Regions from separate parts of the Streptomyces sp. FIT100 genome, predicted to be linked through region 3. Evidence: riboswitches for the same ligand, from Rfam matches in the RefSeq annotation. Region 3 holds a riboswitch; each other region holds the start of a gene.
What was found. A riboswitch is a leader RNA that binds a small molecule or an ion and turns the genes downstream of it on or off. The one in region 3 is predicted to bind cyclic di-AMP.

Region 1: linked by a shared signal. The riboswitch ahead of KK483_RS16355 (M23 family metallopeptidase) and the one ahead of KK483_RS32200 (LysM peptidoglycan-binding domain-containing M23 family metallopeptidase) in region 3 are both predicted to bind cyclic di-AMP.
Region 2: linked by a shared signal. The riboswitch ahead of KK483_RS03105 (C40 family peptidase) and the one ahead of KK483_RS32200 (LysM peptidoglycan-binding domain-containing M23 family metallopeptidase) in region 3 are both predicted to bind cyclic di-AMP.
Region 4: linked by a shared signal. The riboswitch ahead of KK483_RS13590 (transglycosylase family protein) and the one ahead of KK483_RS32200 (LysM peptidoglycan-binding domain-containing M23 family metallopeptidase) in region 3 are both predicted to bind cyclic di-AMP.

The regions. Positions count from the first base shown of each region.
Region 1 covers NZ_CP075715.1:3,682,931-3,689,886, forward strand. Annotated here, with positions in the region: gene trmB (tRNA (guanosine(46)-N7)-methyltransferase TrmB) at 1-763, shown strand, start outside; gene KK483_RS16345 (PrsW family intramembrane metalloprotease) at 944-2,260, shown strand; gene KK483_RS16350 (aldo/keto reductase) at 2,300-3,244, opposite strand; gene KK483_RS16355 (M23 family metallopeptidase) at 3,489-4,547, opposite strand; cyclic di-AMP (ydaO/yuaA leader) riboswitch at 4,559-4,694, opposite strand; gene KK483_RS16360 (PP2C family protein-serine/threonine phosphatase) at 4,943-6,028, opposite strand; gene KK483_RS16365 (MerR family transcriptional regulator) at 6,279-6,956, opposite strand, start outside.
Region 2 covers NZ_CP075715.1:742,738-749,693, reverse strand. Annotated here, with positions in the region: gene bioB (biotin synthase BioB) at 1-568, opposite strand, end outside; gene KK483_RS03120 (8-amino-7-oxononanoate synthase) at 717-1,874, shown strand; gene KK483_RS03115 (ATP-binding protein) at 2,316-2,756, shown strand; gene KK483_RS03110 (DUF6328 family protein) at 2,871-3,458, opposite strand; gene KK483_RS03105 (C40 family peptidase) at 3,540-4,016, opposite strand; cyclic di-AMP (ydaO/yuaA leader) riboswitch at 4,020-4,175, opposite strand; gene KK483_RS03100 (hypothetical protein) at 4,542-4,850, opposite strand; gene KK483_RS03095 (ClpP family protease) at 4,857-5,492, opposite strand; gene KK483_RS03090 (hypothetical protein) at 5,672-5,998, shown strand; gene KK483_RS03085 (alpha/beta hydrolase) at 6,010-6,696, shown strand.
Region 3 covers NZ_CP075715.1:7,212,117-7,219,072, reverse strand. Annotated here, with positions in the region: gene KK483_RS32220 (amidase) at 1-466, shown strand, start outside; gene KK483_RS32215 (TetR/AcrR family transcriptional regulator) at 471-1,091, shown strand; gene KK483_RS32210 (carbohydrate kinase family protein) at 1,121-2,041, shown strand; gene KK483_RS32205 (SGNH/GDSL hydrolase family protein) at 2,070-2,861, opposite strand; gene KK483_RS32200 (LysM peptidoglycan-binding domain-containing M23 family metallopeptidase) at 3,142-4,158, opposite strand; cyclic di-AMP (ydaO/yuaA leader) riboswitch at 4,163-4,317, opposite strand; gene KK483_RS32195 (alpha-galactosidase) at 4,609-6,756, opposite strand; gene KK483_RS32190 (tyrosine-protein phosphatase) at 6,936-6,956, shown strand, end outside.
Region 4 covers NZ_CP075715.1:3,118,281-3,125,236, forward strand. Annotated here, with positions in the region: gene eno (phosphopyruvate hydratase) at 1-814, opposite strand, end outside; gene KK483_RS13590 (transglycosylase family protein) at 1,075-1,785, opposite strand; cyclic di-AMP (ydaO/yuaA leader) riboswitch at 1,789-1,950, opposite strand; gene KK483_RS13595 (transglycosylase family protein) at 2,219-3,166, opposite strand; gene KK483_RS13600 (cytochrome P450) at 3,300-4,592, opposite strand; gene KK483_RS13605 (Uma2 family endonuclease) at 4,701-5,330, shown strand; gene KK483_RS13610 (nucleoside triphosphate pyrophosphohydrolase) at 5,344-6,345, opposite strand; gene KK483_RS13615 (SurA N-terminal domain-containing protein) at 6,376-6,956, opposite strand, start outside.

The DNA of each region.
Region 1 (6,956 bases), 3.5 Mb from region 3:
GGTTCCCCGCCCCAAGACCGAGCCGCGTTTCCCGGGTGGTCCCGCGGCCGATCCGGCCGGGTCCCATCACGAGCGGCGGATCCGCAGCTTCCAGCCGCGCCGCAGCCGGGTGACCGCCGGGCAGGGCGAGGCGCTGCTGCGGCTGTGGCCGACGTGGGGGCTGGACATCGACGGGCGGAGCACCCTCGATCTCGACGAGATGTTCGGCGGGCTCCCGGTCGTCCTGGAGATCGGCTTCGGCATGGGCGAGGCGACCGCCCAGATGGCGGCCGCCGACCCCCGCACCGGCATCCTCGCGGTCGACGTGCACACGCCGGGCCAGGGCAATCTGCTCGGCCTCGCCGACCGCATGGGGCTGAGCAACGTCCGGGTGGCCAACGGCGACGCGATCATCCTGCTCCGCGAGATGCTCACCCCGGACGCGCTCGACGGGCTCCGTGTGTACTTCCCGGACCCGTGGCCCAAGAAGCGCCACCACAAGCGGCGGCTGATCCAGCCCGAGTTCCTGACGCTCGCCGCGAGCCGGATGAAGCCCGGCGCGGTGCTGCACTGCGCGACCGACTGGGAGCCGTACGCCGAGCAGATGCTCGAGGTGCTCACGGCGCACCCCGGCTTCGAGAACACCCGGGAGGACGGCGGCTACGCTCCCCGTCCCGCCTTCCGCCCGCTGACCCGGTTCGAGGGCCAGGGTCTCGACAAGGGCCATCTGGTGCACGATCTTCTGTTCCGTCGCACCGCCCGCGCCGGCGACCGACCCGGCTGACCCGGCTGACCCGACCGACCCGACCGACCCGGCTGACTCGACGGCGCCGACCGCGCCGACCGCGCCGACCGCGCCGCCTGGCTGACCCGGCTGAGCCGACGGGCCGCCTCACTCGGACGCGTAACCACGTCGCGCACTGTCAGTGCGCCTCGTTAGGGTCGATGCGTGTCCCACCGGCCCATGCAGCAGCTTCCTGCGGCTCCGCACCCCGTCGTTCCGGCGTGCGGCGAACAACCGCTGTTCGACGCCGTTCCGGAGCGCACGCACTGGCGCTACAAGCCGCGCCGCGCCTTCTGGCGCAGCAAGGCCCTGCGCGTGGGGGCCGTATTCACGCTGCTCGCGCTCTGCGGGCTCGTCCTCCTCGCACTGGTGCGCGAGGAGACCGGCACCGAGGGCTTCCTCGTCGGCCTCGGCCTCGCCGTGCTGCCGGTGCCGCTGCTGATGGCGGCGTTCCGCTGGCTGGACCGGGTCGAGCCGGGCCCCTGGCGCAATCTGATCTTCGCCTTCGCCTGGGGCGCCTGCGCCGCCGCGCTCGTCGCCATCATCGCCAACTCGTTCGCGACGCAGTGGATAGCCACCGCGACGGCCGACCCGGCGTCCGCGGACACGATCGGGGCCACGGTCATCGCACCGGTGGTGGAGGAGAGCGCGAAGGCGGCCGCGATCCTGCTTCTCTTCCTCTTCCGCAGACAGGACTTCACGGGGCTCGTCGACGGCGTCGTCGTGGCCGGTTTCACCGCGACCGGCTTCGCCTTCACCGAGAACATCCTCTATCTCGGCACGGCGTTCGGCGAGGACCAGGAGTTCGGCCACTCCGGCTTCGCGTCCGTCACCGCGGCGACCTTCTTCGTACGGATCGTGATGTCGCCGTTCGCGCACCCCCTCTTCACCGTGCTGACGGGCATCGGCTTCGGCATCGCGGCGAACACACCGCACCGGCGCAGGTTCGTCAGGACCGTGCTGCCGCTGCTCGGCCTGGCGATGGCGATGGCGATGCACGCGCTGTGGAACGGCTCCGGGGTGTTCGGCCCCTGGGGCTTCTACGCGGTGTACGGGGCGTTCATGGTCCCGGCCTTCGGGCTGCTGACCTGGCTGGCGATCTGGACCCGCCAGCGCGAGCTGCGCACGGTCGCGACGCACCTGCCCGCATACGCCGCCGCGGGCTGGCTCTCCGCCGCCGAGCCGTTCGCCCTCTCCTCGATGCGGGCGCGCACGATGGCCCGTGACCTGGTGGGCCGCGCTCACGGTTCGGCAGCCGCCCGCACCGTGACCGAGTACGAGGCGTTCGCGACCTCGCTCGCCTTCCTGCGCCACCGGGCCCACCGCGGCACGGCGGGCCCGGACTTCGCCGCCCGTGAGCAGGAGCTGCTCCACCACCTCTGGCAGCGCAAGCACGTCGCGTCCCCTGCTCTCACCTACGCGGCCGGGGCGACGGGGCGGGTCCGGCTCCCGCCGCCGTATCTGGACTACGGGAGCTACAACCCGTACCGCTGGTAGCGCCCGGCCGGGCGCTACCAGCACCGGGCAGGGGTGGGTCTACGCCGACGCCGCCGTCAGCCGCGCAAGCTCGTCCTCGGCGAGCTCCAGCTCCGCGACCGCGACCAGAGCCGGCAGCTGCTCCACCGTCCGTGCGGAGGCGATGGGCGCGACGACGGTCGGCCGGGACGCGAGCCAGGCGAGGGCGACCGTCGCGACCTCCGCACCCCGGGCCGCGGCGATGTCGTCGAGCGCCGCCAGCACCCGCCGGCCGCGCTCGGTCTCCAGGTGCTGGCCGGCGCGCTGCGCCCGAGCGCTGTCGACCGCCTTCCCTTCCCGGTACTTGCCGGTGAGGAATCCGGAGGCCAGCGCGGCGTAGGGGACGGCGGCGAGGCCGGCCCTGGCGGCCGTGTCCTGGAGCTCGCCCTCGTAGGCGTCACGCGCGACCAGGTTGTAGGGCGGCTGGAGGACGGCGTAGCGGGCCAGGCCCTCGCGCTCCGAGAAGTCCAGCGATGCCTGGAGCCGCTCGGCGGAGAGGTTGGACGCGGCGATGGCGCGGACCTTTCCGTCCTTCACCAGGCGGTCGAGGGCCGTGATGATCTCTTCGACCGGTACGGAGACATCGTCGAAGTGCGTGTAGTACAGGTCGATGTGGTCGGTGCGCAGTCGGCGCAGCGAGTCCTCGGCCGCCGCCTTGATCGTGGCGGCGGAGAGCCCTTTGTGCTGCGGGTGCGCGCCGGCCTTCGTGGCGACGACGACGTCGGCGCGGTTGCCTCGCAGGGCCATCCAGTTGCCGATGACGGTCTCGGATTCGCCGCCCTCGTTGCCGGGGACCCATGCCGAGTACGCGTCGGCGGTGTCCACGAAGTTGCCTCCGGCCGCCGCGTACGCGTCGAGCACGGCGAAGGACTCCGACTCGTCGGCGGTCCAGCCGAAGACATTGCCGCCGAGGGCGAGCGGGAAGACGGACAGATCGGACGAGCCCAGCGGGCGCAGTGACGTCATGCCTGCCCAACGACTCCCTGCCCGCCGAGATTCCGGAATCCGCCCGTCCACTGCCGCCTCACGCAGCGGCCCCGACCTCAACTCCCAAGGCGCCACGAAGCCAAGGAGCCAAGGCTCCAGGGACCCGAGGGTCGGGCTCCAGTGCCCGGCGCCTCAGGGACCCAGAGACGCAAGGACCCAGGGACCAGAGGGCTGGGCAGGACCCAGCGCCTCAGGGAACCCAGGGACTCAGAGACCCAGAGACTCAGATGCTGATGCCCTTGTCCCGCAGCCACGCCGCCGGGTCGATCCCGTCGCCGCCCGCCGTGTGCACCTCCAGGTGCAGATGCGGTCCGGTGACATTGCCGGTGGCGCCGACGCGGCCGATCGTGTCGCCCGTGGTCACCGCCTGTCCGGCGGACACGGTCATCGACGACAGGTGGGCGTACCAGATCTCGGTGCCGTCCTCGAGCTCCAGCACCACGCGGTAGCCGTACGAGCCGGACCAGCCCGCGGACTTGACGGTGCCGCCGTGGACGGCCTTCGCCGGGGTGCCGGTGGGGGCCGCGAAGTCGAGGCCGGTGTGGTAGCCGGAGGACCACATGGACCCGGCCTGCCCGAACGTGGAAGTGATCGTGTACGAGGACGTCGGCAGGGAGTAGCTCGCGGCGAGCTTGGCCAGCCGCTCGGCCTCCGCCTTGCGCGCGGCCTCCTCCTCGGCCTTCCGCTTCGCCTCGGCGGCGGCCTTCTCCGCGGCGGTCTGCTGGGCTCTCGCCTCCGCCGCGGCCTTCTCGGCTGCGGCCTTCTCCGCGGCGGCCTTCGCCTCGGCCTCGGCTTCGGCCCGCTGCTGCTCGGCCTGCTGGAGAATCCGGGCGCGCAGGGCCTCGCCTGCGCCCGCCCCGCTCTGCTCGCTGCTGCTCGCGGACGCCGTGTCGGCGACGGAGAGCGCGGTCAGCGGCGCGTCGTTGCGGTCGCCGTCCTCGTCGTCGGAGTCGTCCGCCACCAGGGAGCCCACGCCGGGCAGGGACTTGGCGTCGGGGAGTTTGTCCGTGATGGTGTCGGGCAGGGAGATGGAGACCGCGGGCTTGTCCTGCGCGGTGGCCATGCCGCCGGCGCCGACCGCGGCGATGACGCCGACTCCGAGGACGGTGGAGCTCCTGGCAAGTCCGTTGCGCTGCTTGACGACGCGGTGCCTGCCGCGGACCGGGCGAACGGTCTCCTCGGTCGGGTTCCATTCCTCCGCCCCGGCGGCCGGGGCCCACGCGTCGGCGGGCATCCACTCGGTGTTGGGGGGATCTTGGAGGGCAGGCTCGTTGGACGCCACGGAGGCGTGCTCCTTTCCTTCCTTCTCGCCTACCGGGTTAGCTGACGGGTTCGGAGCAGGAAGGTCTCCTACGAGCACCGCGAAGTGCCCGATTCACCCCAATTAGTGGTTCCCCGGTTCCCTTTCGGGATTCGGCGCGTGCGCACGGTGCCGTCTCTTGCGACGGCTGGGACGACCGCGCTGCGTTATCGAACGTTAATAGACGCGGGGGTCGTATTCCAAGCCGTTCCGACTGATCGTTAACGACTTTGGCCAGGACTTATCCTTCACAAGCGGGGACAATCGGGCGAGTTGACCCCAGCTCATTCCGGCCAGTACATCTGACGGTGCATCAAATGTTATGCGGAGGGCTCTGCTTCGATTACACAGGGTCGCAAGCATGCCCTCGGGGCGGGTCACGGCACCACCGGCATCGTCCGGCGCCGCTCCGGCTGCCGGTCCCCGGGCCGGCTGACCGCCAGCAGCGCCATGTCGTCCGTCGACCGGCCGCCCGTATGGCGGCGTACGTCGGCCACCAGCGCGTCCAGCAGCTCGTCGGGGCCGGGGAAGATCCGCCCGCCCAGCCGGCCGCCCGGATCGTAGAAGGCGCCCTGCGCGTCACGGGCCTCCGTCAGTCCGTCCGTGTAGAGCAGCAGAGTGGCTCCGGACGGGAACGCGGCCTCGTCCGCGCGGTCCGGCCACGAGCCGAGGTCGCCCATGCCGAGCGGCAGCGCCCGTTCGGCCGGTTCCAGCGTCTCCAGGGCGCCGTCCCCGTACAGCACGTACGGCGGCGGATGGCCGCGGTTGACCACCCGGACGTGCCCGTCCCCGCGCGGGATCTCGGCGAGCACGGCGGTCGTGAAGCCCTCGAACGCGTCCAGCCCGGAGCGCCGTGTGCCCTCCCGCGCGAGCGCCCGGTCCAGCCGCTGCGCGACCCCCTCCAGCGAGGACTCCTGCTCCGCCGCCTCCCGGAACGCGCCCAGCACGACGGCCACCGCCTCGACCGCGTCCAGCCCCTTGCCCCGTACGTCCCCGACCACCAGCCGCACCCCTAACGGGGTGTCCTGCACGGCGAACAGGTCACCGCCGATGGACGCGTCCGCCTGCGCCGCCTCGTACCGCGCCGCGATGTGCAGCCCGCCGATCCGCTCGGCCGGCGAGGGCAGCACCGCCCGCTGGGCGGCCTCCGCGACGACCCGCGCCGAGGCCAGCTGCTCGCCGCTGCGCCGCACGACCTGGTTGATGAAGAGGGCCAGCACGGAGACCGTGAACACGGTCAGCAGCTCCGTCACCGCCGGGATCTCGCTGGTCCTCTCGTTGTACGCGTGCAGCGCGGCCACCGTCCCGACGGCGGCGACGCCCGTCATGAGCGTGTACAGCGGGGAGAAGAAGGGGGCGGCGACCAGGGGCGCGGCGGCGAAGAGGGGGGAGGCGGTGAACGAGGCGGGGGTGCCGAGGTCGAAGAAGACGCCGGCAATGATGATCAGCACGGGCAGCGCCATGACGACCCGGCGGCCACCGTCACGCCGCGGCCCTCGCTCGTCGTCGCCGCCTGCTCGCTGCCCCACCAGTGGTCTCTCCTGCCAGGTCCGCCAGGTCCCGCCCACGGCTGCGGACGGTACCCCGCCCCACTCAGGCTGGCGGCAGCCGCGCCGTGGTGCGACTCGCCGTCGGCCAACCGGGCTAGGTGGTGTCCGCGGTCACCAGGGGGCCCTCCTGGTGACCGGGCGTGAGCGGTGCGCGCCCGCCGGCTCAGTCGTCGCCGCTGCCGCTGCCGGCACCGCCGTCGGTCTCGTCGGCGAGGTTGCGTTCCGCGTACACCTTCATGGCATCACGGACGAAGACCGCTGTCCCCTCGCCGTGCCGGTCGTAGTTCGCCGTGAAGCGCGGGTCGGCGACGTACATCTCGCCGAGCCCGATGATGTACGGCTTCGTCGGCGTGACCGTCACCGACAGCCACTCGATGTGCCTCCGCGCGATCGCCTGCGCCTCCTCGCTGTCCGGCGCGAGGCCGTCCTTCCGTGCCTGGGCGAAGTCGCGGGCGATCCCGGCCTGCCGGTCCTGGAACTCCTGCTTCTCCGCGGCGCTGAGCGAGCGCCACCAGCGGTCACCCTTCTCGTACGCCTCGCGGCCCCAGCGCTCGGTGACCTCCGCCTCGTACCGGGTGTGGTCGAAGCCGTCGAAGACTTCTTCCGCCATCAGTTCCTCTCCTCTCTCCGTGCGGTCGAGAGTGGTCCGCACCGAGGCGATCTGCCGCCCGATGCGCTCCCGCTCCTGCTCCAGCAGCCTCAGATGGGTGCGCAGGGCGGCGGCCGTGTCCCGCTGTCCTTCCAGGACCTGCGCGATCGCCGGCAGGCCGAGGCCCAGCTCGCGCAGCAGCAGGATGCGCTGCAGCCGGACGAGGGCGTCCTGGTCGTAGTAGCGGTAGCC
Region 2 (6,956 bases), 6.5 Mb from region 3:
TGTCGACCCGGTCGGCGTACGTGTGGGTGGTCGTGATGTCCCCGTACGTCCCCTCGGACGTGTTGAGGTTGTGGTTGTACGCGTCCGCGCCCGCCTCGCGCAGCCGCTCCGCCTGGCCGTCCGAGAGCAGCCCGAGGCAGGCACACACCTCGACGCCCTCGTTCCGCTCCTTGATCGCCTCGATGGTCTGCGAGACCCGGTCGACGTCCCGGTCCGTCGGACCCCGGCCGCTCGCGACGAGGCAGACCCGCTTCGCGCCGCCCGCGACCCCCGCGGCAGCCGCCTGTGACGCCTCGTCCGGCTTCAGCCAGGTGTACTTGAGGATGTCGGCCTTGGAACCGAGCCGCTGGGAACAGTACGAGCAGTCCTCGGGACACAGCCCGGACTTCAGATTGACCAGGTAGTTGAGCTTCACCCGCCGCCCGAACCACTGGCGGCGCACCTTTCCGGCCGCGGCCACCACTTCGAGCAGTTCGTCGTCGGAGGTCGCCAGCACGGCGAGCGCTTCTTCGCGGGACGGCAGCTCACGCCGCAGCCCCTTGTCCACCAGCGTGTTCAGGAGGTCCATGGCGCTGATCCTCGCTTACCGGACACCCCCGGGCCAAGGAGGAACTCGACAACACGCGCCGAACAGGGTGTGTGCATGGCCACACTCTGACCTCAGCTGTCCCGGGCTAGTGTCTGTGCGCTGCCTACAAAAGGACCGGACCACCCTCATGTCGCAGTCCCAGCCCCAGGATCCCTTCGAGTGGACCGCCGAAGCGGCGCGCCTGCGCGCGGACGCCGGACTCGTACGCGCGCTGCGGCCCCGCCCCGCCGCCACGGCACTGCTCGATCTCGCGAGCAACGACTACCTCGGCCTCACCCGCCGGCCGGAGATCACGGCGGCCGCGGCGGAGGCCGCCCTGCGCTGGGGCGCGGGCGCCACCGGCTCCCGGCTCGTCACCGGCACCACCGAGCTGCACACCGAACTCGAAGGCGAACTCGCCGAGTTCTGCGGCTTCGAGGCCGCGCTGGTCTTCTCCTCCGGGTACGCCGCCAACCTCGCCGCCCTCACGGCGCTGAGCACCCATGGCTCCCTGATCGTCTCCGACGCGGGCAACCACGCGTCCATCGTCGACGGCTGCCGGCTCTCCCGCGCCGAGACGGCCGTCGTGCCGCACGCCGACCCCGAGGCCGTACGCAAGACGCTCGACGCCGATCCGGGACGGCGCGCCCTCGTCGTCAGCGACTCGGTCTTCTCGGTGGACGGCGACGCCGCTCCGCTCACGGACCTCGCCGACGTGTGCGGCGCCCATGGCGCCGCACTGGTCGTCGACGACGCGCACGGCTTCGGGGTGCTCGGCGACGGCGGCCGGGGCGCGCTGCACGCCGCGGGCCTCGCGGGCTCGACGGGTGTCGTGGCCACGCTCACCCTCTCCAAGTCCCTCGGCAGCCAGGGCGGTGCCGTCCTCGGCCCGGCGCGGGTCGTCGACCATCTCGTCAACGCCGCCCGCACGTTCATCTTCGACACCGGCCTCGCCCCGGCCGCCGCGGGCGCGGCACTCGCGAGTCTGCGGCTGCTGCGCCGGGAACCGGAGCTCGCCGGGCGGGCGCGCACCGTCGCCACCACGCTGTACGAGCGGCTGACGGACGCCGGGCTGACCGCGGCACGCCCGGACGCGGCGGTCGTCTCCGTACAGGCGCCGTCGCCCGAGGCGGCCGTGCGATGGGCCGCGGACTGCCGGGCCGGCGGGCTGGCCGTGGGCTGCTTCCGGCCCCCGTCCGTCCCGGACGGCATCTCCCGGATCCGGCTCACCGCGCGGGCCGACCTCACCGACCGGCAGATCGACGACGCCGTCGGCGTGATCCTTCGGGCCGCACCGCCCCGCTGAACCCGGTCGGGCCCCACCTCCACCAGCGAGTCCAAGGCCGCCGGAGGCGTCCCGTCCGGCGCCGAACGCGCCACCGCACGCGCGGAGTCGGCGCCCGGAGCAGCTCCGGCAGGGTCGAGCTGTCCGGCGTGCGCGCCGAACCCGCCCGTGCCGCCCGGCCGATGGAGTCCCCGCGCGAGCCGCGGCCCGCGCATGGCAGGGCAGCCCGGGGCAGGGCAGGGCGACCCGGGGCCACCGGGCGTGCGGCCAAATACGCTCTCGCGTCGCAGAGTTCACCGCTTCGAGCGACAGATCCCTGCATACCCGGGTGGATCGCCTCCAACGGCGGTGGCAAGGGTGGCAGTCTGGCGCCCAGCGCAATCCGAGGCCGCGCCGGCTCCTCATCCGCTGCGTGTCGCCACGTACCGGCAACCGGCCCCGGTGGGAAAGGGACAGCTCGCCATGGCAGACCTCCAGGAAGCCTCCGTCACTCTGCCGAGCGATCCCGCCTCGGTCTCCGCCGCGCGGAGGTACGTCAGCGGCGTCCTCGCCGAATGGGGCCTCCCCGGGGAGGCGGACACCGCGGACACCGTCCGGCTGATCGTCTCCGAACTCGCCACCAACGCGGTGCAGCACACCTTCGGCCAGTCGCCGACCTTCACCGTCGCCCTCCGCCTGGTACGCGACGAGCAGCTGCGCATCGGCGTCACCGACAGCCACCCCCGCTGGCCCCAGCGCCTCCCGGCCGCGGTCCAGCAGGACAACGGCCGCGGCATGGTCATCATCCGCTGGCTCACCGCGGAGTACGGCGGCCGCCTGTCGGTGACCCCGACCCCCGAGGGCGGCAAGACGGTGTGGATCGCCCTTCCGTGGACACCGTTCCCGGGGCCTTCCGGCGGTTGACGTACGGGGGCGGCGGCGCCTCAGGGGGCGGCGGCCCCGTATCCGAGGCGGTGGCCGCACATCTCGGGCGTGACCCCGCCCGCCCGTGTGCCGTGCGGCGTGTGCCGTGCGGCGTCAGCGGACGGACCCCGACCGCTCTCGGTCCGGCCCCGGTGACGGGTCCGCCGACCCTTTGAGCCTCCGCCGTATCATCGCGGGCAGGACTCCCCAGAGCACGGCGCAGACGAGCAGCGTCGCCACGGCGGTGACGATGCCTTCGGGCGTGCCGTGCACGACGTCGACGACCAGCAGCACCGCGGAGGCGAGCGCCGGCGCGAGGACCGCGAGGCCGGCAGCGGCCAGTCGCGAGGAGACCGTCACGATCTCCGGTTTGGCGCCCTGCCGGAACAGGCCGCGATGGACCGCGGCGGGCGCCGTGAACAGCACCGCGGCCAGCACGGACAGCAGCAGCGTGGTCACGTACGTGCCGCGCTGGAAGGAGTCGAGCCGGGGGAACGCGGCCGTGAAGGCGATGGTCAGCAGGAAGGCGAACAGGATCTGCACGCCCGTCTGGGTGACCCGCAGCTCCTGGAGCAGCTCGGCGAAGTTGCGGTCGGCCCGCTCGGGCTCGGTCTCGTCACGCTCGGTGCCGTCCGGGGGGAGCTCCCCGGTGCCGTCCGGAGGGGGATCGTTCCGCGGGGTACGGGGGTCGGTGTCGGGCATACCGTACGAGTTGCCCGTACCCCGCGGAACATGCCGGTCTCCTCGGCTTGCGGCTTGCGGCCTGCCGGCCGACCACGAGGGTCAGCGGACGCGGCCGTACCGGACGTTCTTGGCCCAGATCTTGCTCAGCTTCACGACGGAACCGGTCTTGGGGGAGTGCCACATCTTTCCGTGGCCGGCGTAGATCCCCACGTGGTACACGGCGCCGCCCCAGTGGAAGAACACCAGGTCGCCGACGCTGCGGCGGGAGGCGGGGATGTGGCGGGTGCGGTTGTACTGGGCCTGGGCCGTACGCGGCAGGCGCTTGCCGGCCCTCTTGAAGGCGTACTGCGTCAGCCCGGAGCAGTCGAACCGGTTCGGGCCCGTGGCGCCCCACCGGTACGGGGATCCCCTCTTCGACGCGGCCACCTTGAGGGCCTTCGCCGCGTGTCCCGAGGCGGCGTGGGCCTCCGCCGTGCCGCCCGGTACGAGCAAGGAGCCGCCGACGGCGGCGATGGTCAGAGCCGAAACGGCACCCGTCCGGGACAGCAGGGACGGAAGTTGTGTCTGCGCAGCCATGCGCAACCCTTCGTCAGCCGCCTGTGAAGGATGACCTGTCGGGTTCGGGCCTGCGAAGACGCCCGGCCGCGGAAGCGGCTTCACCCCGAGGACCGGTCGCGGGTGGCGGCCGGCCCGTACTGCATGGGTCCTCCACTCCTGCCGAAGCACTTCATGTCGACCAGGCATCCGGTGCGGCGGCAGGACTCGGCGTCCGCCCGGACCGCCCCGCCGTGGTGGCGGGGGCTTGTCGTCCCAGGGATCTTGACTCATTCCGTGCCGGATTTCTGGTTGGAAACGACGATATGTGAGGCTCCTCACGGCTGATCCGTTCGAGTGGAGACGGCCGTTCGGCCGAGGTCGAGTGGCGCGGGAACGAGCGCCGTACCAGCAACGGAACGGCCGACTCCACCGGATGGACCAACCTGCGGCGCAACTCGCAGCCACGCAAGCCGATGCCACGTCTGCCCCGGATGGGCGACACCCACTCGTACGCCTTGTGGCCCAGCGTGGCGCGCCGCCACGGCGCGTCGGGGTGCCGCGGCGTCAACTCGTGGACTCGGGCGGGAGGGTGATCCGCGCGGCGCGCCGCTCCCCGTCCAACACCCGCAGGGCACGGGCCAATGTGGGCGTGTGCAGCTCGTTCTCGCCCCGTGCGTGCATCAGAGCGAGCGAGTCGCGGAGTGCGGCCGCCCGAACGGCCAGCGCCTGTGCGGCGCGCAGCGCGCCGTAGGTGCGGGTGGCCCGGGCCGGATTGATCCGTCCCAGCTGGTCGACGACTTCGAGCCAGCAGTCGATGAACTCGCTTTCGGCGCGCGTCAGTGCGGGCAGCGGTGGAGGCTCCGGAGGCAGCACGGGCCGTCACCGCACCAGCGGCGAAGCGGCGGACGCCTTGCGGTTCTTGATGATGTGATCGATCAGACCGTAATCCCTGGCCGCTTGGGCATTGAACACCGTGTCGCGTTCGAGGTCGGCGGCGACACGCCCGGAGCTGTGACCCGTGTGGCGAGCGAGGATCGTGGTGATCTGATCGCGCAGCCGCAGCAACTCCCGCGCCTGGATGTCCAGATCGGTCGGCTGTCCCTGTACGGGCTCGGGCAGCGCGGGCTGCTGGACGACCACCCGGGCGCCGGGCAGGGCCATGCGCTTGCCGGGCGTGCCGGCCGCGAGCAGGACGGCGGCGGTGGAGGCGGCCTGGCCGAGGCAGGTCGTCGCGATGTCGCACCTCACCACCTGCATGGTGTCGTAGATCGACGTCATGGCGCTGACGCTGCCGCCAGGCGAGTTGATGTAGAGGCTGATGTCCTGGTCAGGGGCGTCGTACTCGAGGTACAGGAACTGGGCGATGAGGTCGTTGGCCGAGGTGTCGTCGACGGCGCTGCCGAGGAAGACGATCCGCTCCTGCAGGAGCTTCGAGTACGGGTCGAGCGAGCGGAAGCCGGAGCTGGTGCGCTCGGTCAGCTCGGGCAGGACGTAGCGGGCGGAAGGCCGGTTCATGGCGTACCTCTCCTCGGGGCGCGAGTCTCTGTAAAAAATGTACAGGACGTACAGATAATTATGGTGAGGGAGTTGCGCTGTGGGGTGGAGGGGGCAGGAAGCCCGGGGGAGTGGCGGCTGCGCGGCGTCGGGGCCGTCCTCCCCGCGCCTGCGGCTCTCGGGGTGTGGTCGGCTCAGCCGTGCAGGGCCTGGAAGGCCTGGTCCACCAGCGTGGGCAGGTCTTCGGTACCGTCGCTGTCCATTGCCGTTCAGGATTCCGGCTGCCGGCCGCGCGCCTGTGCCGCCTGATCTCGCCGAATCCCACCAGCAGCGTCGCGACGTTCAAAGGGAAGGCGATGGTCGCGGCGATCGCGGTGATTCCGGTGGCTCAACGGATGACCGCCACGACAACACGTTCAACCTCATCGGCCCAACAATTGGGATGGGGGGACACGCCCGGCCATCACGCAAGAATAGGCACCAAACGTGCAATGTGGTGCAATTTTTCGTATTTGATCTCTCTGTAGGAGGAAATGCCATGGCGGGCAAGCCCAGCATTGTCTTCGCCCACGGACTCTGGGCGGATGGGTCGTGCTTCAACAAGCTCATCCCCACGCTCCAGGCTGAAGGGCACGAGGTTTTCGCCTCACAGCACGGCCTCGACTCGCTCGAAAGCGACGTCGCGTGCGTCAACTTCACGCTCAACCACGTTCCCGGCCCGATCGTGCTGGTCGGTCACTCCTACGGTGGGACGCTGATCACCAAAGCGGGCACCCACGACCGCGTCGGCGCTCTGGTGTACATCGCCGCGCTCGCCCCGGACGAGGACGAGACGTCGCAGGAGCAGCTGGACAAATTCCCCCGCACGCCCATCTTCGAGCACGTGGACGTTGCTGACGGCCGCGTGTGGCTCAAGCCCTCGGGCGTCCCGCACTTCTGCGGCGACCTCCCGGAAGCGGAGCAGAAGCTCGTCCTGGCGACGGGCGCTGTGCCAGTGGCGGACCTGTTCAACCAGCAGGTTCCCGGCACCGCCTGGCGGACGAAGCCAAGCTGGTTCATCGTCGCCAACAACGACCGTACCGTGCACCCCGACCTGGAGCGGTCCGCCGCCGAGCGCATGGGCGCCAATGTCCGTCCCGTGGACAGCAGCCACGTTCCCATGCTCTCGCATCCTGACTTCGTCCTCGATGTGATCCGTGAAGCCGCGGAGTCCCTCGACGCGTAGGGCCTGTCCGATGGGTCGGCGAGCCTGCCGTGCCTGGCCAGTTGACTGCACTGACTCGGTTGACTGGCTCGACTCGGCGAAGGCCCATCAGGGGCGGCAGTCGTGTGCGAGACGGCTGAGGCGACAATCGGCGCTTCGTGGCCCGAGCCACGACAACGTAGGCCCGAGAAGTCGGTGTGCCCGCGCACCTTCGTGAACCGTCGGGTTGTGTGCCGCGTCCTCCTGATGCGCGGCCCGTGCCAGGCGGCGCTGTGCGAGGG
Region 3 (6,956 bases):
CCCGGGCATCGATCCGGTGAGCCTGGCGACGGCCTTCGCGACGGCCCAGGGCGCCGAGGTCTGGGAGTGCGACGGCGCCTGGGTGAGCGCTCATCCCGGCGCGCTCGGGCCGGGGATCGGGGCCCGCTTCGCCCGTGCGTCCGAGGTCACCGCCGAGCGCCGGGCGGCCGCCGAGGGGGTGGTCCAGCGGGCGGGCCGGGCGCTGCGCGCGGCCGTCCCCGAGGACGCGGTCCTGCTGCTGCCCGCGGCGGCCGGGCCCGCCCCCCTCGTCGACGAGCCGCCCGAGCGCAAGGCCGCCCTGCGCACCGCCACCTTCCGCCTCACCTGTCCGGTGAGCTCGGCGGGTCTTCCCTGTCTGGTGCTGCCCCGGATGTCGGTGGCGGGGCTGCCCGTTGGGCTCGCGGTGGTCGCGGCGCACGGCGCGGACCGCAGGCTGCTGGAGTTCGCACAGGCGTGTGTAGGGTGACCGGGTGGCGAGAGTCCGGTTGAGCGTCGCGGAGCGGCAGGAGGAACTGCTGCGGGCGGCCGTCGAACAGATCGAGGCCCGGGGTGCGTCCGCCGTCCGGATCGCCGATGTCGCCTCCGCGCTCGGGGTGAGCAACGCCCTGGTGCTGTACCACTTCTCGACCAAGGAGAAGCTCGTCGCCGCGGCCTTCGCCTACGCCGCCGAGGGCGATCTCGCCCAGCTGCGCAGGATCCTCGGCCGCCGCACCTCCGCGGTGCGCAGGCTGCGGGCCGCCGTCCGCTGGTACGCCCCCACCGGGCAGGCCAAGGGCTGGCGCCTGTGGATCGAGGGCTGGGCCGCCGCACTGCGCGAACCCGCGCTGCGCGAGGTGGCCCGCGAGCTCGACCAGCAGTGGAAGGCCGAGCTGACCGCGGTCATCGCGCAGGGCGCGGCGGCGGGCGAGTTCCACTGCCCCGACCCCGTGTCGGCCGCCTGGCGGCTGACCGCCCTGCTCGACGGTCTGGCCGTCCAGATGACGTCGTACGCGGGGTCGCTCAGCCGCGCCGCCATGCTGGGCTGGACGGACGACGCCCTCGCCCGCGAACTGGGGCTCGACCGCGAGGCGCTGACCCGGCAGAGTACGTAGCGCTCGGGTGGCTCATGGGAGGGGAAGCGGTGTCGGCGGCGCAGCGTACGGTCCGTGCGGATCTCGACGTCCTGGTGATCGGCGGCAGCGGGGTCGACACGGTCGTCCGTGTCGGTTCGCTGCCGGTGCCGCTCGCGGACTCGGTCGGGGTCCCGCCCATCACCGAGTGGGCCGGGCACACCGGCGGCAACGTGGCCCTCGGCTGCCGGGCCCTCGGACTCGGCGTCACCCTGCTGGACTTCATCGGTGACGACCGGCCGGGCACGCTGGTGCGCGAGCGGCTCGCCGAGGGCGATGTGGACTTCGCGCACCTGCTCTCTCCTTCCGGCACGCGGCGCGCCGTGAACCTCGTGGACGCGACGGGCCGCCGGATGTCCTTCTACGACGCCCGTGACCCGGGCGATCTGCGGATGCCGCGCGACTTCTACCTCTCCCATCTGCGGCGGGCCCGCCACGTCCATCTGTCGATCGTCGACTTCGCGCGGTTCCTCTACGACGACATCGCCGAGCTCGGCGTCCCCGTCTCGACGGATCTGCACGACTGGGACGGAGTGGACGACCACCACCGGGAGTTCGCGCTCCGCTCCGACGTGGTCTTCCTCAGTGCGGCCGGCGCCGGGGAGCGGATCGCGTCGGTGATGCGGGAGATACTGCGCGAGGGCCGGGCGGAGGCCGTGATCGCGACGGCCGGCGCCGGCGGCTCGTACCTGATGACCCGCGACGGCGGCCGCACACCCCGCCCGATCCCGGCGACCGCGCCGCCCGGGCCCGTGGTGGACTCCAACGGCGCCGGGGACGCGTTCGTCTGCGGCTTCCTCTACGGCCGGCTGGCCGGCCGCGCCGCGGAGGACTGCGCCCGACTGGGCGCGGTGGCCGGGGCCTACGCCTGTACGGGCCGGGGCGGTTCGGCGCTGATCGGACCGGGTGAGCTGGCGGCGGCTCAGGTCTGACGCGGATCCCCGCCGTCGCGGTGGATCCTCAGAGCGGCAGCAGGTCCGGACGCTTCGGTTCGACGTGATCGCCGGACGACTCGCCCCGCAGCCGCCGCCCGATCCACGGGACGAGGTACTCGCGCGCCCAGTGGATGTCATCGCGCCGGACCTCCAGCGTGCCGCGCGGCGGCAGGGGCGGCCAGGGCTGGTCGGGGTCGGCAGGCACCCCGATGCCGAGCACCTGGGCGGCGCGCAGCGCGACGCGGGTGTGGCCCTCGGGCGAGAGGTGCAGCCGGTCGTCGTCCCAGGCGCGCCTGTCCTGGACGGACTTGAGGGACCAGAGGTCGAGGACCGGGCAGTCGTAGCGGTCGGCGATGGAGCGCACATGCGCGGTGTACGTGGCGATCCTGCCGCGCAGATGGCGGAGCACCGGCACGCCACGGGTGTCGAAGCCGGTGGTCACCATGACGGTGCCGACCACGGAGGTGAGGTCGGCGACCGCCCGCTCGAAGCGCTCGGCGACGTGGTCGGGATCGGCGCCGGGCCGGATGATGTCGTTGCCGCCGGCGCAGAACGTCACCAGGTCGGGGGTGAGTTCCCGCGCCCGGGGCACCTGTTCCTCCACGATCTGGTCGAGGAGCCTGCCGCGCACGGCGAGATTGGCGTAGCGGAAGCTGTGTTCCGGTACGCGGTCGTCGAGCAGGACCGCGAGCCGGTCCGCCCAGCCCACGAACCGCCCCCCGGGACCGGGGTCCCCGACCCCCTCGGTGAAGCTGTCACCGATCGCCGCGTACGACGTGAAGACACCCTTTGTTCTTGATCGCGAATCGTCTGCCACGTCGAGACATCATTCACCTCGTGAAGTGACCTACGCCACCGTAGGGAGGGGTTGACGAGGCGTGACATAGACCACCCGGTCAGTTTTGCGCGATTCGGGAATACGTCGCCGGGGCGCGCCGCACAGACGTCCGCCGCCCCCTGCGTCAGGACAGGGGGCGGCGGACGGCGTTGACGCCGCGTCAGGTGGGACCGCCCGCGATCGGACCGGATCGTGCCGGAACGGGCCGGAACGGGCCGGACGTCAGACCGGACCGGACGTCAGACCGGAGCGTGCCCGATCAGAGCGTGACGCCGTGCGAGCGGAGGTAGGCCACCGGGTCGATGTCCGAGCCGTAGTTCGGCGTGGTGCGGATCTCGAAGTGCAGGTGCGGACCGCTGGAGTTGCCGGTCGAGCCGGAGAGGCCGATCTGCTGGCCGCCGGTCACGCTCTCGCCCGCCCCGATGGAGAGGGAGGAGAGATGGGCGTACTGCGAGTAGGTGCCGTCCTCGTGCTGGATGACGACCTGGTTGCCGTAGGCGCCGGCCCAGCCGGCCGAGACGACGGTGCCGGGGCCGACGGACTTGATGGAGGTACCGGTGGCGGCGGCGAAGTCGACACCCGTGTGGTAGCCGCTGGACCACATGGCGCCGGCGGTCCGGTAGGCGGTGCTGACGCCCGCGGCGACGGGGGCGGTGTAGCCGAGGCGGCTGCCCGGCACGGTGGCGGCCTGGGCGGCGGCCGGAGCCTCGGCGGGAGCAGCCGCGCTCTCGGCCTTGGCGGGAGCCTCGGCCCGGACCTTCGCCGGGGCCTCGCTCTTCGGCGCGGCCTTCTCGGCGGCCTTGGGAGCGGCCTTCTCGGCGGCCTTCGGGGCCGCCTCGGCCGGGGCCTCGGCCTTCGCCGGGGCCGGTGCCGCCGCCTTGGCCTTGGCGCCGATCGCGAGCTCGAGGCCGGGGTGGATGAGTGAGGGGTTCCCGCCTACGGCCGCGCGGTTGTCGGCGTACAGCTTCTGCCAGCCGCCGGTGATGTCCTGCTCGGCGGCGATCTTCGACAGGTGGTCGCCGGCGACGACCGTGTAGGTCTTGGCGGCCTTGCCCGCCTTGACCGCGTGCGGGACGCCGGCGGCCTTCTGGGCGGTGACGGCACTGACGGCGGCGACGTGCTCAGGGGCGGCCGCGGGCGCGGCCTTCCCCGCGGCGTGCGCACCCGCGGCGCCGATGAACGGGAGTGCGATGGCGGCGCCACCTGTCCCCGCGGCGACGAATCCGCGCGTGAACGGGCTGGTCCTCGGACGGCGGTGCTTACCCTTTGCGGGCATGGCGAATTCCTCTCCGGCGCCTGCGAGGTGAGCTGTCGGGTTCGGGCTGGAGCTGCCCGGCCGCGCGGCTGCGCGACTTCACCCCTAGCCGTCCGGGACTCCGGGCCGGCGTTCTTACCTGGGTCCCCCGCTCCTGCCACACGTGGGTGGGTGCGATATTCCGGACGGCGGCAGGATTAGGCGTTCCGTCCGGATTGCCGCGACCGTAGGCGAGCAAATCGACGGGTACAAGCCATCTCATTCACCTGGCATTCACCCAGGACGTCTCAACGGGGATTTCCCGGTCACCCCGCACGGACCGGGCATCCCCGACTTCCCAGTCGACAAAGGAATTTGACGATGTCGCACAGCGAGGGACCCACCCGAATATGATTCCGCTCACGCACCGGGTCTCATCTCCCGTTTAATCGGGGCGTGTTATGCGAAGTCCCTCAATTACGGACAGAAGGGTCAGACCCCCGCATTCTCCCGCGACCGGCGCAGGCGCACCACCACCGCGTCGAGATCAGCACGCAGCCCCGTGTCCATTCCGTGATGCATCAGCACCGCGCCCCGGTGCACCTCCCCCGAGTCGAGGCACTCGTACGCCGCCGCCGGGTCGAGCCCGCGCAGCCTCAGGGCCTGCGACCGCTCCCCGTAGTGCCTCGTCCGGAGCCAGGCGAGTGCGACGACCTCGTCTCCGCGCAGGTACTGCACCGCACTGAGGCCGCTCTCCGGCGGCAGCAGCCGGTGAAGCTCGCCGTGCTGCACGACCGGCCTGATCTTCTTGTAGAGATCCACCCAGCCGCGGGCCTCGGTCAGCTCGTCCTCGCTCCAGCGCATGAGGTCGCCGCCGACCCCGAGCACCCCGGCCATCGCGCTCACGAAGCGGAAGCGCAGCGAGGTGACCCTCGTGTTGAGCTGGGCATTCGGGCAGTCGGTCACCCAGGCGGCCATCACCCTGGCCGGATGCAGCTGCCCGAAGCCGTGCTGGATGGCGAGCCGGTCGAGCGGATCGGTGTTGTCAGAGGTCCACACCTGGTCGGTACGGGACAGGATCCCCAGATCGACCCGGCCGCCGCCGCCCGAGCAGGACTCGAAGGCCACCCCCGGGTGCGCCGCCCGCAGCCGGTCCAGCAGGGCGTACAGGGCGTGGACGTGCTCGACCCACAGCTTCTGCGGGTAGCGCTCCCCCGGCCAGCCGGCATCCGTGAAGGAGCGGTTGAAGTCCCACTTCACATAGTCGATCGGGGCGGAGGACAGCAGGGCGTCGAGCTGCTCCCAGAGGTACTGCTGCACATCCTCGCGGGCGAGGTTCAGCACCAGCTGGTTGCGGAACTCCGTCCTCGCCCGACCGGGGTGGTGCTGGACCCAGTCCGGGTGGGCACGGTAGAGATCGCTGTCGGCGTTGACCATCTCCGGCTCGACCCAGATGCCGAACTGCATCCCGAGCGCGTGCACCTCGTCGGCGAGCGGCTTCAGCCCCTGCGGGAAGCGGTCCGGGTTCGGCGTCCAGTCGCCGAGTCCGGCCCGGTCGCTGGTGCGTCCGCCGAACCAGGCGTCGTCCACGACGAAGAGCTCGACCCCCATCCCGGCGGCCCGCTGCGCCAGGGCGCGCTGCTGCCCTTCCGAGACGTCGAAGCCGGTGGCCTCCCAGGAGTTGTAGAGGACCGGCCGGGAGCTCCCGGCGTCCGGGATCACATGGGCGAGCTGCCACGCGTGCCAGCCGCGGCTCGCCGCACCGAAGCCCCCGTCGGTCCACAGCCCGGCGAAGACGGGGGTGGTGTACGACTCGCCCGGCGCGAGGAGCAGCAGCCCGGAGTCGTCGTATCCGGCGCCGCCGCCGATCTGGACCTGTCCGTCGGGCAGCTGCCGGACGGCGATCCGCCATGATCCCGACCAGCCGAGGGCGCAGCCGTACACCTCGCCCGACTCCTCGGTGGCCGTGCCGTCGTCCACGGCGACCCAGGGGAGGTGCTCGTGCCCGGTGTGGCCGCGGCGCGAGCCGATCACCTTCTCGCCGTACGTCAGCTCCGACCGCACGAGCCGGGACTCGGCCGCCCAGCGGCCGTGCAGCTGCGAGAGCCGCCGCCGCTCGCGCCACGGCAGGGTCCATACGGCGGCGTCGGCGCGCAGCAGCTCCAGCGCGGGACCGTCTCCCGTGTGCGCCACCGTGGCCCAGCGCTCGATGACGTCGGAGTCGTCGCGCATCCGGTAGTGCAGGGTCAGCGCGAGCCCGTGGAGGGGGTCGCCGAAGCGCAGCCGCAGCTCGTCCGCGTGCGCGTCCGCGGACGCGTCCTCGCCCTCGTTCACGTTTACGTTTACGAGGGCGCCCTCGAAGGACCACTCGGTGCCGCGGACCGCTGCCGTGCGCACGGAGAGCGCGGGGCGTACGAAGCGGGGGCCGCCCTCGACCGGGTACTCCTCGTGCCCGTCGAGCGGGGACTCGAAGGACCAGCCGGGGAGGGGTTCGGCGGCGAGCGCCTCGGCGTCGGCGGGCCCGATCCGCGGCCCCCAGTGGAGGTGGAGCAGCTCGTCGCGATCGGTCACGTGCAGCGCATAGCTGCTCTGCCGCCCGGACAGCACCCAGATACGACCATGGCCAACCGTCTCGATCATCCCGACCCCTCAGATCCACACAGGTTCACACAGGTTCACACATCATCAAGCACATCCGGCGGTGCAGGCAACGCTCTTGACGCCCGGGCCGAGATGATTGCCTGAGGAATCGATGCCGTATGGTCGGATCGCGTCTTCGTCGGCGATCAGCGCCGGCCGCAGACACGTCAGGAGCCCCCGTGACGCAGCAGCTGCCCGCA
Region 4 (6,956 bases), 4.1 Mb from region 3:
CCTCGTAGTACTCGGTCATCTCGGCGGCCGAGCGGGACTTGCCCTCGAACTCGTAGGAGCCGTCCTTGTAGAACTCGGAGGCAGCGACGTCGAGCGCAAGCGCGATGTCCTTGCCGGGGGCGTAGCCGGCTTCCTTGATGGCCTCGAGGATCAGGTCGAGGGCGGCACGGTTGGAGTCGAGGTTCGGCGCGAAGCCGCCCTCGTCGCCCAGGCCGGTGGAGAGCCCCTTCTGCTTCAGGACCTTCTTGAGGGTGTGGTAGACCTCGGTGCCCCAGCGCAGCGCCTCGGAGAAGGACTCCGCGCCGATCGGGGCGATCATGAACTCCTGGATGTCCACGTTGGAGTCGGCGTGCGAGCCGCCGTTCAGGATGTTCATCATCGGCACCGGGAGCAGGTGCGCGTTGGGTCCGCCGAGGTAGCGGAAGAGCGGGAGGTCGGACGCCTCGGACGCGGCGTGGGCGACGGCGAGGGAGACACCGAGGATGGCGTTGGCGCCGAGGGACGCCTTGTTGTCGGTGGCGTCGAGGTCGAACATCGCCTGGTCGATCAGGCGCTGCTCGGTGGCGTCGTAACCGACGAGCTCCGGGCCGATCTGCTCGATGACGGCGAGGACGGCCTTCTCGACGCCCTTGCCCTGGTAGCGGTTCTGGTCTCCGTCACGGAGCTCAATGGCCTCGAACGCACCGGTGGAAGCACCGGAGGGCACGGCAGCACGGCCGGTGCTGCCGTCGTCGAGGCCGACCTCGACCTCGACCGTGGGGTTGCCTCGGGAGTCCAGGATTTCCCGGGCTACGACGACGTCGATGGACGGCACGAGCATCTCCTTCTGGGATGTGACGCTAAGGGTGACCCCGGCGGGTGCGGGGTCGGTGCAGGGTCGCTTCGCCTTGCGACATGAGCCTAACCGGCCCGGGGGCGGCGGACCGCCGCTGCCCGCCCCGTGGGACGAAAAAGGGAAGGAAAGCGACAGAAACCCCGGCCCGGCACGCACGGGGGAAGGCGCGCCGGGCCGGGGTGGCTGGAGTGGCCGGGGAAGGCCGGGGGGACGGGGGGACGGGGGTGCGCCCCGGGGGGTCAGCTCAGGTGGAGCTTCTGGCCCGGGTGGATGACGTCCGCGTCGTCGATGATGTCCTTGTTCAGCTGGAACAGCTTCTGCCAGCCGTCCTCGACCTTCTCGGCCTCGGCGATCTTGCTGAGGGTGTCGCCGGCCTTGACCGTGTACTCGCCGTCGCCCTTCTTGACCGGGGCGGCGGCCGGGCGCTCGGAGCGGGTGGTCGGGACCTCGGCGCGCTTCGGGGCCGGGGCCGGGGTCTCGGCGCGCTTCGGGGCCGGAGCCGGGGTCTCGGCCTTGGCCTCCGCCTTGGGGGCGGCGGGCTTCGAGGCCGGGGCCTCGGCGCCGCCGCCGGTGTACGCGGCGTTGGAGAGGCCGACGCCGCAGTGCGGCCAGGCGCCCTTGCCCTGACCGTCCAGGACCTTCTCGGCGATCTCGATCTGCTGGGCCTTGGTGGCCTGGTCGGCGGTGGAGGCGTACGCCGTGCCGCCGTACCCGGCCCAGGTCGAGGCGGAGAACTGGAGGCCGCCGTAGAAGCCGTTGCCGGTGTTGATGGACCAGTTGCCGCCGGACTCGCACTGGGCGACGGCGTCCCACTCGGAGGCGGTGGCGGCGGAGGCGGTGCCGGAGGCCATCAGCGGGGCGGCGACGGCGGCGCCGGTGACGCCGGCGAGCGTGGCTATACGAGTGGCCTTGGACGGGCGACGGTGCTTGCCCTTGCCGGAAAGCAGCATGGAGTATCCCCTCACCGACGCCTGCGAGGTGAGCTGTCGGGTTCGGGCCAAGTGAGTGCCCGGCCACGCGAGTTGCGTGACTTCACCCCAAGCCGTTCCCGTCCTCGTCGGGCGGGTACGGCACTTACCTGGGTCCCCCGCTCCTGCCTACGGCGCTTGCGCGTCGACTGTTCCCGCCGGCCGCCGGCAGGATTCGGCGTGCGGTCGTCGGGGCCCGCGTTGGCGAGCGGTTCAGACCGTAAACGCACTCCTCCCCGATGTTCAAAGCCGAACATCGGGGAGAAATCACCCCTATTTGACGGGGAGAGTTGTCCGTTTTCGCAGGTGAGAGGCGTGATGACCGGAGTTGACCGATGAGACACGCCAGTTGATCGGAAGAGACTCATGTCTCACTTGCGCAGAACCGGACATAAGCCAGCGAATCGCCTCGCGGCTACTCCGTCAACTGCCCCTGCCCCAGGCCGAGGTCGAGGCTCTGACCGGGAAGGATGAGATCGGGGTCGGAGCCGACGGTCTCCTCGTTCGCCTCGTACAGCGCGGGCCAGCCCCCCGGCACCTCGTTCGCGTCCGCGATGGCCCAGAGGTTGTCGCCGGGGCGGACCGTGTACTCATCTTCCGCGGTGGCGTCGTCCCGTGCCGATCCGTCACCCCGCGAGGCATGACGACCGGAATCACGACCATTGCCCGAATTGCCCGTATCAGCCGACTCGCCCGCTTTGCCGGCCTCGTCGGTGGCGGCACCGCGATGCTTGCCGGAACCGCCGGCCTCCGCATCGCCGGTCGCGCCGGAGTCGGAGCCGGGGGCGGTGGACCCTGACCCCGAGGGAGCCGCCGCCGGGTCCGAGGACTGCGCCGGGGCCGGCGAACCGGAGGACGAAGGAGGCGACGAGGCGTCGGCCCCGTCACCGAAGGTCGGCGGGTCCACCTGCCCGGCCTCGCCGTCCTGCGCATCGGCCGTGGCGCTCGGGGCGGCGCCGGTGTCGGCCTTGGCCTTGCCCTTGGCCTCGTCGACCACGAGCCCGGTCAGCAGGGCGCAGCTCGGCCACGCCGTCGGCCCCTGGGCGGCGAGCACCTTCTCGGCGACCGCGATCTGCTGCGAGCGGCTGGCGAGGTCGGCGCGCGGCGCGTACGCCGTACCGCCGAACTCCTCCCAGGTGTCCTGCGAGAACTGCAGCCCCCCGTAGTAGCCGTTGCCGAGGTCGGCGCTCCACATGCCGCCGCTCTCGCAGTCCGCGACCCGTTCCCAGGTGGCGGTGTCGGCGGCGGAGGCGGAGCCCGCGCCGAGCAGCGGGATGGCGATGGCCGATCCAGTCACCCCTGCCGCGACAACGAGTGCGGGGGCCTGACGGGGGCGGCGGTGCCGACCGTTCCCGGAGCGCATGCGGTTGGCCTTTCGTGTGACTGCTGACGACTGCTGGCGACTGCTGAGTCGTCGGTGAACGTAGCCGCAGTCGAACGTCTGTCACAAGCCGATGCAGCGCAGATCACGTAAAAGTCACAGCCTTGACGGGGCGTCAGATGGTTTCGGGGGTGCTGTTCTTGATTCCCTGGGGGACGTCCCCAGACCCCCAGGCAACGGGCAGAGTGCGCAATCCGCGCATGATAAGTCCCCCACGCCACCGCAAATCGGAAGGATCCACCGCAAGCCGCAAGTCGGGCAGCCGGGTCAGCAGAGTCGCGAGCGCGGTCTGCCCCTCCAGACGCGCGAGCGGTGCGCCCAGGCAGTAGTGGATGCCGTGCCCGTAGCCGAGGTGCTGGTTGTCACTGCGGGCGAGGTCGAGCGCGTCGGGGTCGGGGAACCGCTCCGGGTCGCGGTCGGCGGCCGCGAGGACGACGAGGACCGGATCGCCCACGGCGATGTCCTGCCCGCCGAGGGCGAGCGGCTCGGTCGCGAACCGCCAGGTGGCGAGTTCGACGGGTCCGTCGTAGCGGAGGAGCTCCTCGACACCGGTCTCCAGGAGCGCGCTGTCGCCGGCGGCGAGGGACGTCTGGAGGCGGGCGCGCTGCTCCGGGTTCCGCAGCAGCGCGTACACCCCGTTGCCAATGAGGTTGACGGTGGTCTCGAAACCGGCGAAGAGCAGGATGAAGGCCATCGCGGCGGCCTCGTTCTCGGTGAGGTGCTCACCGTGGTCGCTGGCCCGGATCAGCCCGGAGATCAGGTCGTCCCCCGGCTCCTCGCGCTTGCGGTGGATCAGCTCGGCGAGGTAGCCGCGCATCCTCTTCACCGAGCGCGCCACCCCGCCCCGCGGACCGCCGCCGTGACGGATCATCATCCCCGCCCAGTCCCGGAAGTCGTCCTGGTCCTCGGTGGGAACGCCGAGCAGGTCGCAGATCGCGTAGATGGGGAGCGGGAAGGCGAAGTCATGGATGAGGTCGGCGGTTCCGTCCGCCGCGAAGTTCTCGATGAGCCGGTCCGTCAACTCCTGCACCCGCGGGGCGAACTCGGCGACACGGCGCGGGGTGAACGCCTTGGAGACGAGGCGGCGCAGCCGGGTGTGGTCGGGCGGATCGATGTTCAGCAGATGCGTCATCAGCTCCGCCTTGCGCTCGCCCGGGATCCCCGTCTTCCCCTTGGCGTGCGCCGGCTCGTCGTGGTGCGCCGGGTTCTTGCTGAGCCGCGGGTCCGCGAGCGCCTGCCGGGCGTCCCCGTACCGGGTCACCAGCCACGCCTCGACCCCGCTGGGCAGCCGAGTCCGGTGCACGGGCGCGTGCTCGCGCAGCCAGGCGTAGGCGGGGTAGGGGTCGGTCGCGAACTCCCAGGTGAAGAGGGGAGGGGGTTCGGGGATGCGGGACGGCTGGTCGTGCATGGCACGACGGTAACGCGCCGCGGCTGGATCACTCGTTCGGCGGATGCCTCGGTATTCCCCCTGGGTACGCTGACGGTACGCGCCAGACTCCGTCGCATGGGAGCGCTGATGAGTGCCGCAGCCGAAGACCAGCGGAACGAGCAGGACGACACGGAAGAGCGGTACGCCTTTCCGATGCCGCCGGCCGGTGGGTGGACAGCGGACGACCTCGACCGGATCAAGGGTCTCCCGCCGCACACCGAGCTGATCGACGGGGGACTGTTCTTCGTGAGCCCGCAGACCTTCTTCCGCATGGCCGCACTGCGCCTGCTGGAGAACGCCCTGGTGCAGCAGGCGCCGGAGCACCTTTACGTCATCCGCGAGATGACCACGAAACTCGGCAAGCGCGACCGGCCGGAGCCCGACCTCATGGTGGTGCGGGAGAGTGCCCTGGGCGGGCCCGAGCAGACCTGGTATGCACCGGCTGACATCCTGCTCGCCGTCGAGATCGTCTCCGACGAGTCCGTGGAGCGCGACCGCGAGCTGAAGCCCCGAAAGTACGCCGCCGCCGGGATCCGGCACTTCTGGCGGGTCGAGAAGAACGACGGGTTGCCCGTCGTGTACGTGTACGAACTCGACCCGGCGACGAACTCCTACGCCGTCACCGGCATCCACCACAACAGGCTCAAGGTCGACGTCCCGTTCCCCGTCGAGATCGACCTCACCGCCGTGGACAGGCGGCGGGACGGGCAGGACTGACGGGCCCCGGTCGTCAGGCCCCGTTCTCCATGGCCAGGATCGCGTCCCGGTAGGCGCGGGCGGCGGCGCGCAGGGCGGCCTCAGGATCCTGGCCGTGGGCCTCGGCCCGTACGGCCATGGCCAGCAGCTCGTACCCGACGGCGTGCTCGCCGTCACCGGACGGCAGTGGGACGTCCAGCCCGGCCGTGCGCACGCGGGAGGCGAGCTTGGCGGCCAGGGCGAGGCCGGGCTGCCCCAGCGGGATGCCGTCGGTGACCGAGTCGCGCTGCTTCTCGATCGCCTTCGTGCGCAGCCAGTGGGCCTTGACGTCCTCGGGCGTCTCGGCGTGCTCGTCGCCGAAGACGTGCGGGTGGCGGTGGATGAGCTTGTCGACGATCGTCCCGGCCACGTCGTCGATGGAGAACGGCTCGTCCCCCTCCTCCTCGCTCGCCTCCTGCGCGATGCGGGCGTGGAAGACCACCTGGAGGAGCACGTCCCCGAGCTCCTCGCGCAGCTCGTCGCGGTCGCCGTCCTCGATGGCCTCGACGAGTTCGTACGCCTCCTCGATGCCGTACTTGGCGAGACCCTTGTGGGTCTGCTGCGAGGACCAGGGGCACTCACGGCGGATCCGGTCCATGACCTGCACCAGGTCGAGGAGCCGGGCTCCCGGGAGGTCGTACGAGCCGGGCAGCAGCTCCAGGTCGGGCATCTGCACCCGCCCCGAGCCGGCCATGCGCGCCAGTCCGTCGGTGAGGCCCCGGTCGCCCTCGCCGGCCGCGAGGACCACGACCGTCCGGCCTCCGGCGCAGGCGTCGACGAGCTCCTGCGCGGTCGGCGCGGCGATCTCCACGCCGACGCCCGCCTCCCGCAGATAAGGGAGCTGGACGTGACCTCCGTCGGCGCACAGCACGCGGTCGGCGCCGTGCAGCGTCTGCCACGCGGGCCAGGACAGCAGCCCGGGCGCGACGCGGTGGCTGGCGGTGACCAGGACGATACGGCCGGGCCCGACGGGGACTTCGACGGCTTCAGCGTTCACGCCTCGACCTTACGTCGGGGGGCCGGGCGGTCAGCCTCCGGCCTGGATGGCCTCGGGCTCCTTGGTGACCTGGGTGATCCAGGGGGCCTTGTAGTCGCCGAGCTGGATCTTCGTGTCGTCCCAGCTGCCGTACCGCGGGTTCACGTCGATGTCGAGCGCCTTCGAGGCGGCGGAGAGCGCGGCGCCGACCTTCTGCTGGCCCTGCGGGGTGGTGAGATCGGCGCCCAGCGCCTGGGCCAGCTTGGTCAGCAGGACCTCCTCGCGCACGGCCACGTCGATCTGCCCCGGCGCGACCCCGCGCTGCTGGAGCAGCATCGCGGCGAGCTGCTCCTCACTGCCGGACTGCTGCGCCGCGGCCGCCCGCGCGTCCTGGACCTCCTTGCGGGAGACGGTCACGCCGGCGTCCTGCGCGGCCTGCTCCAGCACCCGGTCGAGGATCATCCCGTGCAGCTTCGCCCGGCTCAGCTGCCCCGTGTTCTGGATCAGCTGCGCGGACTGGGGCGATGCCTCCTGCGCCGCCCGGACGTCCTTCACCTCGGACTGGAGCGCGGCCACCTCGATCCGGTCGCCGCCGACGACGGCCGCGGCGCCCGGATGGGCCTCGTTGCCAC